Regions from separate parts of the Exiguobacterium sp. s40 genome, predicted to be linked through region 3. Evidence: riboswitches for the same ligand, from Rfam matches in the RefSeq annotation. Region 3 holds a riboswitch; each other region holds the start of a gene.
The links. A riboswitch is a leader RNA that binds a small molecule or an ion and turns the genes downstream of it on or off. The one in region 3 is predicted to bind thiamine pyrophosphate.
Positions count from the first base shown of each region.

Region 1: linked by a shared signal. The riboswitch ahead of KNP02_RS06485 (YkoF family thiamine/hydroxymethylpyrimidine-binding protein) and the one ahead of tenA (thiaminase II) in region 3 are both predicted to bind thiamine pyrophosphate.
Region 2: linked by a shared signal. The riboswitch ahead of thiT (energy-coupled thiamine transporter ThiT) and the one ahead of tenA (thiaminase II) in region 3 are both predicted to bind thiamine pyrophosphate.

Region 1 covers NZ_JACSLC010000005.1:119,486-121,752, reverse strand. The annotation lists gene KNP02_RS06490 (ECF transporter S component) at 1-529, opposite strand, end outside; gene KNP02_RS06485 (YkoF family thiamine/hydroxymethylpyrimidine-binding protein) at 522-1,115, opposite strand; TPP riboswitch at 1,195-1,295, opposite strand; gene KNP02_RS06480 (GTP-binding protein) at 1,358-2,267, opposite strand, start outside.
Region 2 covers NZ_JACSLC010000004.1:98,083-100,349, forward strand. The annotation lists gene rsgA (ribosome small subunit-dependent GTPase A) at 1-228, shown strand, start outside; gene rpe (ribulose-phosphate 3-epimerase) at 230-886, shown strand; TPP riboswitch at 906-1,006, shown strand; gene thiT (energy-coupled thiamine transporter ThiT) at 1,083-1,655, shown strand; gene KNP02_RS05100 (thiamine diphosphokinase) at 1,655-2,242, shown strand.
Region 3 covers NZ_JACSLC010000011.1:12,661-14,927, reverse strand. The annotation lists gene pelG (exopolysaccharide Pel transporter PelG) at 1-835, shown strand, start outside; TPP riboswitch at 897-1,001, shown strand; gene tenA (thiaminase II) at 1,084-1,758, shown strand; gene thiM (hydroxyethylthiazole kinase) at 1,755-2,267, shown strand, end outside.

The sequences.
Region 1 (2,267 bases), on a different contig from region 3:
CGCCCGTCCGAAGCAACAAGTCGCTCAAAATCTTACCGCCCAGACCAGCAATCAACATCCCGCTCGTTGCGCGTAGTGCGAACATCGTAGCTACATATGTCGGACTGAGGGCATTGAGCCCTCCCATGACGTACGTATATGCGAAACTTGTCACAGCAGCACTGAATCCGGCGAGCATGAGCACCCAAAGATCATAGCGTTTATAACCCGTCAAAGCGAACGCCGCTTCGGCGCCGATCCCTTGAACGATCCCGACTAAAATGATGCGCGGTCCGATGGCGTTGCCAATCATCATCTCAATCGTCGCCGCAAGCACTTCGGACAAGAATGCAGCCCCAGGCTTGCGAATGATATAAGCTGCGATAATCGAGACGATGAACCATATCCCAAAAATCCATTCGTAGGCGATTGGTCCAATCAGACCGGCCCACAAGTTCCCAGCATGGACGAACGCCAAATAGACCACCGCGAATACGACCGATAAAATCGACAACAAGACGATCTCTTTTAACTTCCACGATTTAAGCATCCATACGTCCCTCATGTGACGGACTGTTCACGCTGAACGTCACCGTCATGACGACGTGGCTTGTCTTCTGTCGGACGCGTTCAAACGTCGCCTCATAGAAAGCGAACACCGGCTCGATGTCCCCATGTATACCTGAGGCGTAATGCATCGAGTCATTGAAGACACTTCGCTCTTTCGCAAAAGCGATTTCTTCGTAGATGATGTCCATATAGTCGTCATCACCGAGCGGATAGAGCGCGAACTGTGAGGAGACATATTGCGGACTGACGGGACCATTAAGCGGTTCGCTCGACACAACGAGCACTTCATCTCCGGCCGTATCCCCTGGACACCCGACCGAGAACGTCCCGCTCATCGACACATGTTCCCCTGTCTTTGTCGCGTGTGACAGCACGGCCTTAGCCACATCGAATACATGCTCACTTCGTCCACGGATGACCGTCGACACGTCATCGGTATGTCGCCAGACGTTTTGTAAATCCGTCTCCTTCAACGCCCCTTTGATGATGCTCACGAAATCAGTCGTCATCGGGCTCAGTGTAACGCGGAACCCGACGATCGGGCTCGTTCCACATTGTTTGTTCATGTTCTATTCCCCCTTATTATGTGTACACAAAAAAGCCGCATCCATGAGAATGCGGCCACTCGTCCAATTTTAATCCATTAGAAAAAGTGCCACACTTCCTCACGCCGGTATTACCCGGATCGAGTCATAAGGGATTGGAGCCATGCTCACATCTCAGCCGAAGCACCCCTAGTGTAGTCCAATGTATGCGGTTGTTCATGCAAGAATCAGTATAGACGACCGCTTTCATTTTGTAAACGGTCTTATGAGAACGTGACGACCTCGTTCCCCGGAAGTGTGTCCCGGAGCGTCGACCAATCCAGCGCCATCTCCTCATCTGTCAGCAGACAGTGATCGAGCTCTTGTTCGATGATGGCTCGATCCATCCGCTGCCCGATCAAGACGAGCTCCGTCTGTCGGTCCCCGTACGGTTCGACATAGTCGGCGGCGAGTTCCGGTTCGGCCGCGAACATGTGACGACGCTCATCTTCCGGAAGCGTCGCGAGCCAGCGCCCGGCATGTTCGAGCGTCGAGGCGTAGCCCGCTTGTGAAAACAGACAGGCGAGGTCGTTCCGGGAAGCAATCCATAAGAACCCTTTCGCGCGGACGATTTCTTCCGGAAACGCCTCGATCCAGGCATGGAGACGCTCCGGGTGGAACGGCCGACGCCGACGATAGACGAATGAACTGATGCCGTATTCTTCCGTCTCCGGCGTGTGCACATCTGTCTCAAGTTCTTGAATCCACCCGGCCGCATGCATCGCCTGTTCGAAATCGAACAAATTGACATCCAACAGCTCGGTCAATTCCACGTTCGCATGGACAGACGTCAACAGCTTCGCGGTCGGGTTGAGCGCCTTCAACAGTCTGGTCATCTCGCCGAGTTCGGTCTCGTTCACGCGATCCGCCTTGTTCAAGACGATGATATCGGCGAATTCGACTTGGTCGACGAGCAGGTCGACGACTTCGCGGACGTCTGTCGCCTCAATCGCCTGCTTGCGTTCATGGAGCGACTCGCCTGAGTTGAAATCTTTTAAGAACCGAAACGCATCGACGACGCTCACCATCGCATCGATATAGACTCGGCTCGTCAAATCGATGCCGAGGGCGTCATCGGCATATGTAAACGTTTGGGCGACCGGGATCGGCTCTGAGATACCGGACGACTCGATG
Region 2 (2,267 bases), on a different contig from region 3:
TTCTCGAGCCTTGAGTTCCCAGAAGAACTCGAAGTCGAAGAGATGCGCTGGTGTTTCCCTGAGTTCGTCGAGCGGCATGATGACTGTAAATTCCGCGGTTGTGCCCATTTGAACGAACCAGGTTGTGCCGTCAAAGCGGCCGTCGAGGCGGGAGAAATCGCTTCCACCCGCTATGAGAATTATGTTACGTTTATGGCAGAGTTAAACGATAGACAACGGAGGTACTGACATGATTAAAATTGCACCATCGATTTTAGCGGCGGACTTCGCCAATTTAGAGGCAGAAGTGAAGGCGGTCCAAGAGGCCGGAGCGGATTACATCCATTTTGACGTCATGGACGGTCAATTCGTCCCGAACATCTCGATCGGTCTCCCGGTGTTAGCGAGCTTACGGAAGAAGTCGGACATGGTGTTAGACGTCCATTTGATGATCGACCAGCCCGAACGGTTCGTCGAAGATTTCATCAAGGCCGGGGCGGATATCGTCACGGTTCACGTTGAAGCGACGAATCATTTGCATCGCGTGTTGCAACAAATCAAAGCGGCCGGCGCCAAGTGTGGTGTCGTCTTGAATCCGCATACGCCGCTGTCGTCGATTGAACACGTGCTCGGTGACGTCGACATGGTGCTCCTCATGACGGTGAACCCTGGCTTTGGGGGCCAGGCATTCATCGAATCGGTCGTCCCGAAAATCGCGGCGCTGAGCGAGATGCGCCAAGTGCGTCGTCTCGACTTTGAAATCGAGATTGACGGCGGTGTCAACGCTGAGACGGCGAAATTATGCATCGACGCTGGCGCTGATGTGCTCGTGGCTGGTTCAGCCATCTATAACGAGCCGAGCTATAAAGACGCAATCGATAGCATTCGTCACGCTTCTCGTGTATAATTGTCGATAGAACAACAAATATTGTCGCAAGGGGTGTCACATTCTGTGGCTGAGAGGCATTTGCTAACCCTTTGAACCTGTTCCGTTCACACGGACGTAGGGATGTGGCGAAAATGCACGTTGCTACTCGATAGCAGCATGGCGTTTACGTCATGCTGCTTTTTGTCGTTCGCTCATACAATAAGGAGGGAATAAGATGAAACAACGTTTAAAACTACAGGCGCTCATTGAAATCTCATTGTTCGCCGCACTCGGCTTGATCTTTGATTTGCTCATCCCGTTCCGGATGCCGCAGGGCGGATCGATCAGCCTGGCGATGTTGCCGATCTTTGTGATGGCGTACCGCCATGGATTAAAAGGCGGACTGGCGACAGGAGCGCTCGTCGGAACGTTGCAACTGCTGTTCGGGGCTTACATTTTCACACCGGTCCAGTTCCTGCTCGACTACACGTTCGCTTACGGTGTCGTCGGGATGGCCGGACTGTTCGCTGGTCAAGTGAAACGGGCCGCCAAGGACGAGGCGAAAAAGACGCTCGTCGTCTACTTGGTGATCGGGGCGCTCCTCGGTTCTTTGCTTCGCTACGGCGCCCACGTCTTATCAGGGATTGTCTTCTTCGCCGAGTACGCGGAAGGGCCGGTCGTCGCCTATTCGTTCGCTTATAACATGACGTATATGTTGCCGTCCTTCCTCGTGTCGGCCGTCGTCCTCGTTCTCTTGTTCGTCTCGGCACCACGTTTCGCCACGCTCGCGACCCGGGGCCTCCGCTAATGCGGGTGTTGATTGTGGCGGCCAGCCCGGAACCAATCTCGGGACTCCCGCGTGACGTCGATTATATCATCGGCGTCGACGGGGGGTACGAGACACTGTTGAACCACGGGCTGAACCCGGATCTCGTCGTCGGCGATTTCGACTCCTTCACGGGCGAAGTGCCGATTGACGCCGTCCGTTATCCATCTGAAAAAGACGTGACCGACCTCGAGATCGCGCTCGAGGCGGCCCGTGGACACGGGGCGACGGAGATGCTCGTATACGGCGCTCTCGGTGGACGCCTCGATATGACGCTCGGCAATATCGGGCTGCTCGAGGCATATCCAGAGATGCGTTTGTTCACGGCGGGGCAAACCGTTCGTCTTGTTGGAGCTGGGCGTCACGAGCTCCCACGTCAAGCCGATCATTATTTGTCGCTCATCCCGTGGAAGCGGGCGAACGTGTCAATCCGCGGCGTCAAATATCCGCTCGACCGTCACGATGTCGTCAGCCATGAGGCGCTCACGATTTCGAACGAGTGGGCCTGCGAATCAGCGGATTTGATCGTGCACGAAGGTATGGTCCTCGTGCTGTATGTCAAAAAATGAACACAAAAAAATCCCATCGGCGAAT
Region 3 (2,267 bases):
GTTCGGGTTGTTCTTCGCGATGCTCCGGACGTTCCCGCTCCGTTACGCGGTGAAAGAGTTCTCGTACTTCAAGTACTTCGACCGCTATCCAGACTTGTTCGCCATCGGCGTGTTGTACGTGCTCGGGATTTGGGTCACGAATTTCATCATCTGGTTCGGTGAAGGACGTGTGATCATCGCGGACTCGTTCTTGTTCAACCCGTATTATGACACGGCCATCTTTTGGTCCTACTTGACGATCATCCCGACGCAGCTCTTGTTCATCGTCGCCGTCGAGACCCGGTTTTATGAGCGCTATCGCACGTTTTATGGATTGATCAACTACGGCGGGGCGCTCCATCAAATCGAGAAGGCGAAACAGACGATGACGTCGGTGCTGAAAAATGAGTTGATTCGACTCGCGCGCAGCCAAGGCGTCGTGACGTTGTTCGCCATCCTCATGGCAGGCGTGTTCGTCGGTTGGATCGGCGTCCCGGATGAGATCGGTCAAATCTTTCGGATGACGACGCTCGCGGCGTTCGCGAACGCGATGATTCTCATCTTGACGTTGTTGTTGCTCTATTTCGAGGATCGACGCGGGGCATTGTTCGTCAACATCTCGTTCTTCACGTTGAATGCGTTGTTCACGCTCTTGCTCTTGCCGCGCGGCATCGATTGGTACGGCGTCGGCTTTGCCGTCAGCACGACAATCACGTTCTTCTTGGCCGGCCTGCGTTTGATCTATTACATGGGCAAAGTCGATTATTACGTGTTCGCGGCCTCGAATCGACGCAAGCTTGGTACCGAACGGTTCTCCCAAATGGGGACGTTGTTGAACCGTCACTTCTCGCGATAAAGGGTTTTCAACAAAGATAAAGACTGATATGATGTGGTCGTAGACGACCGAATTTCATAATGTTTACCACTAGGGGAGTCGCGTGACGCGGCTGAGATGGACGAGGTCCAGACCCTTTGAACCTGATCTAGTTCACGCTAGCGTAGGGAAGTGGGCGAACCGATTGTTCTCGTACACTTTGTGTAAATCCGACGCCGCTTCCGTTATGGGAGGCGGCGTCTTTTTTTATCACAAAGGAGGAGACATGAATGACATTCACCGCACATCTTCGACAAGAGGCCGATGCCTTGTTTCAAGCCAGCTTTGACCATCCGTTCGTCCGCGAGCTCGGAACGGGTGAACTCGACGAGGCGAAATTTCGGCATTACGTCATGCAAGACTCATATTATTTGAACCAGTTCTCCAAAGTGCAGGCGAAAGGCGCGACCCTCGCCCCGAACATGGAAGTAGCGAGCCGCTTTTTGACGCACGCGCTTCATACGATTGAAGCGGAGCATGCGTTGCACCGTGAGTTTTTCACCTTGCTCGACGTGACGGAGGCAGAGTGGGCAACGTTTGAGCCCGCTCCAACGGCTTACGCCTATGCGCTCCATATGCAACAGGCCGGTCCGACGCTCGGCGACGTGCTCGCGTCGATTTTGCCGTGCTACTGGGTCTATTATGAGATTGGGGAACGAATGAAAGATGCGACACCCGATCATCCGATCTATGCGACGTGGATTGCGACGTACGGTTCGGAATGGTTCCGCGATCTCGTCGAGGAACAGATTGAACGGCTCGACGTGCTCGCCGGACAAGCTACAGCGGAAGAACGGGTCCGGTATCAACAGCTGTTCTTGAAGAGTTGTTATTATGAACATGCGTTTTGGGAAATGGCGTGGACGCTCGAGTCGTGGGATTTACCGGCGGGGGTGACACGATGAAGCGCGACTTATGGGACAAAGTCAGAGCCGAACGGCCACTCATCCATAACATTACGAATATCGTCGTCGCTAACTTTTCGGCGAACGGGTTGCTCGCCATCGGCGCTGCGCCGGTGATGGCGTCAGCCGTCGAAGAAGTCGCGGACATGGCGTCTGCGAGCGATGCGCTCGTACTCAATATCGGCACACTCGATGCGACGACGGAACGTACGATGATTCGAGCCGGACAGGCGGCGAATGAATCGAGCCGGCCGGTCGTCTTCGATCCGGTCGGTGTCGGGGCGACCGCGTTTCGACGTGACGTCGCTACATCCATTTTGCAACACGTCCGCGTGACGGTCATCCGAGGCAATGCCGGAGAAATCGCGACATTGATTGGTCTCGACGCGGCGGCGCGCGGCGTGGACGCTGGGGAAACGCGGGTTGATTTGAATCACATCGCGCGCGCGGCGGCACGACGCTACAACTGTGTCGTTGCCGTGACCGGAGAGACGGATGTCGTCAGCGAC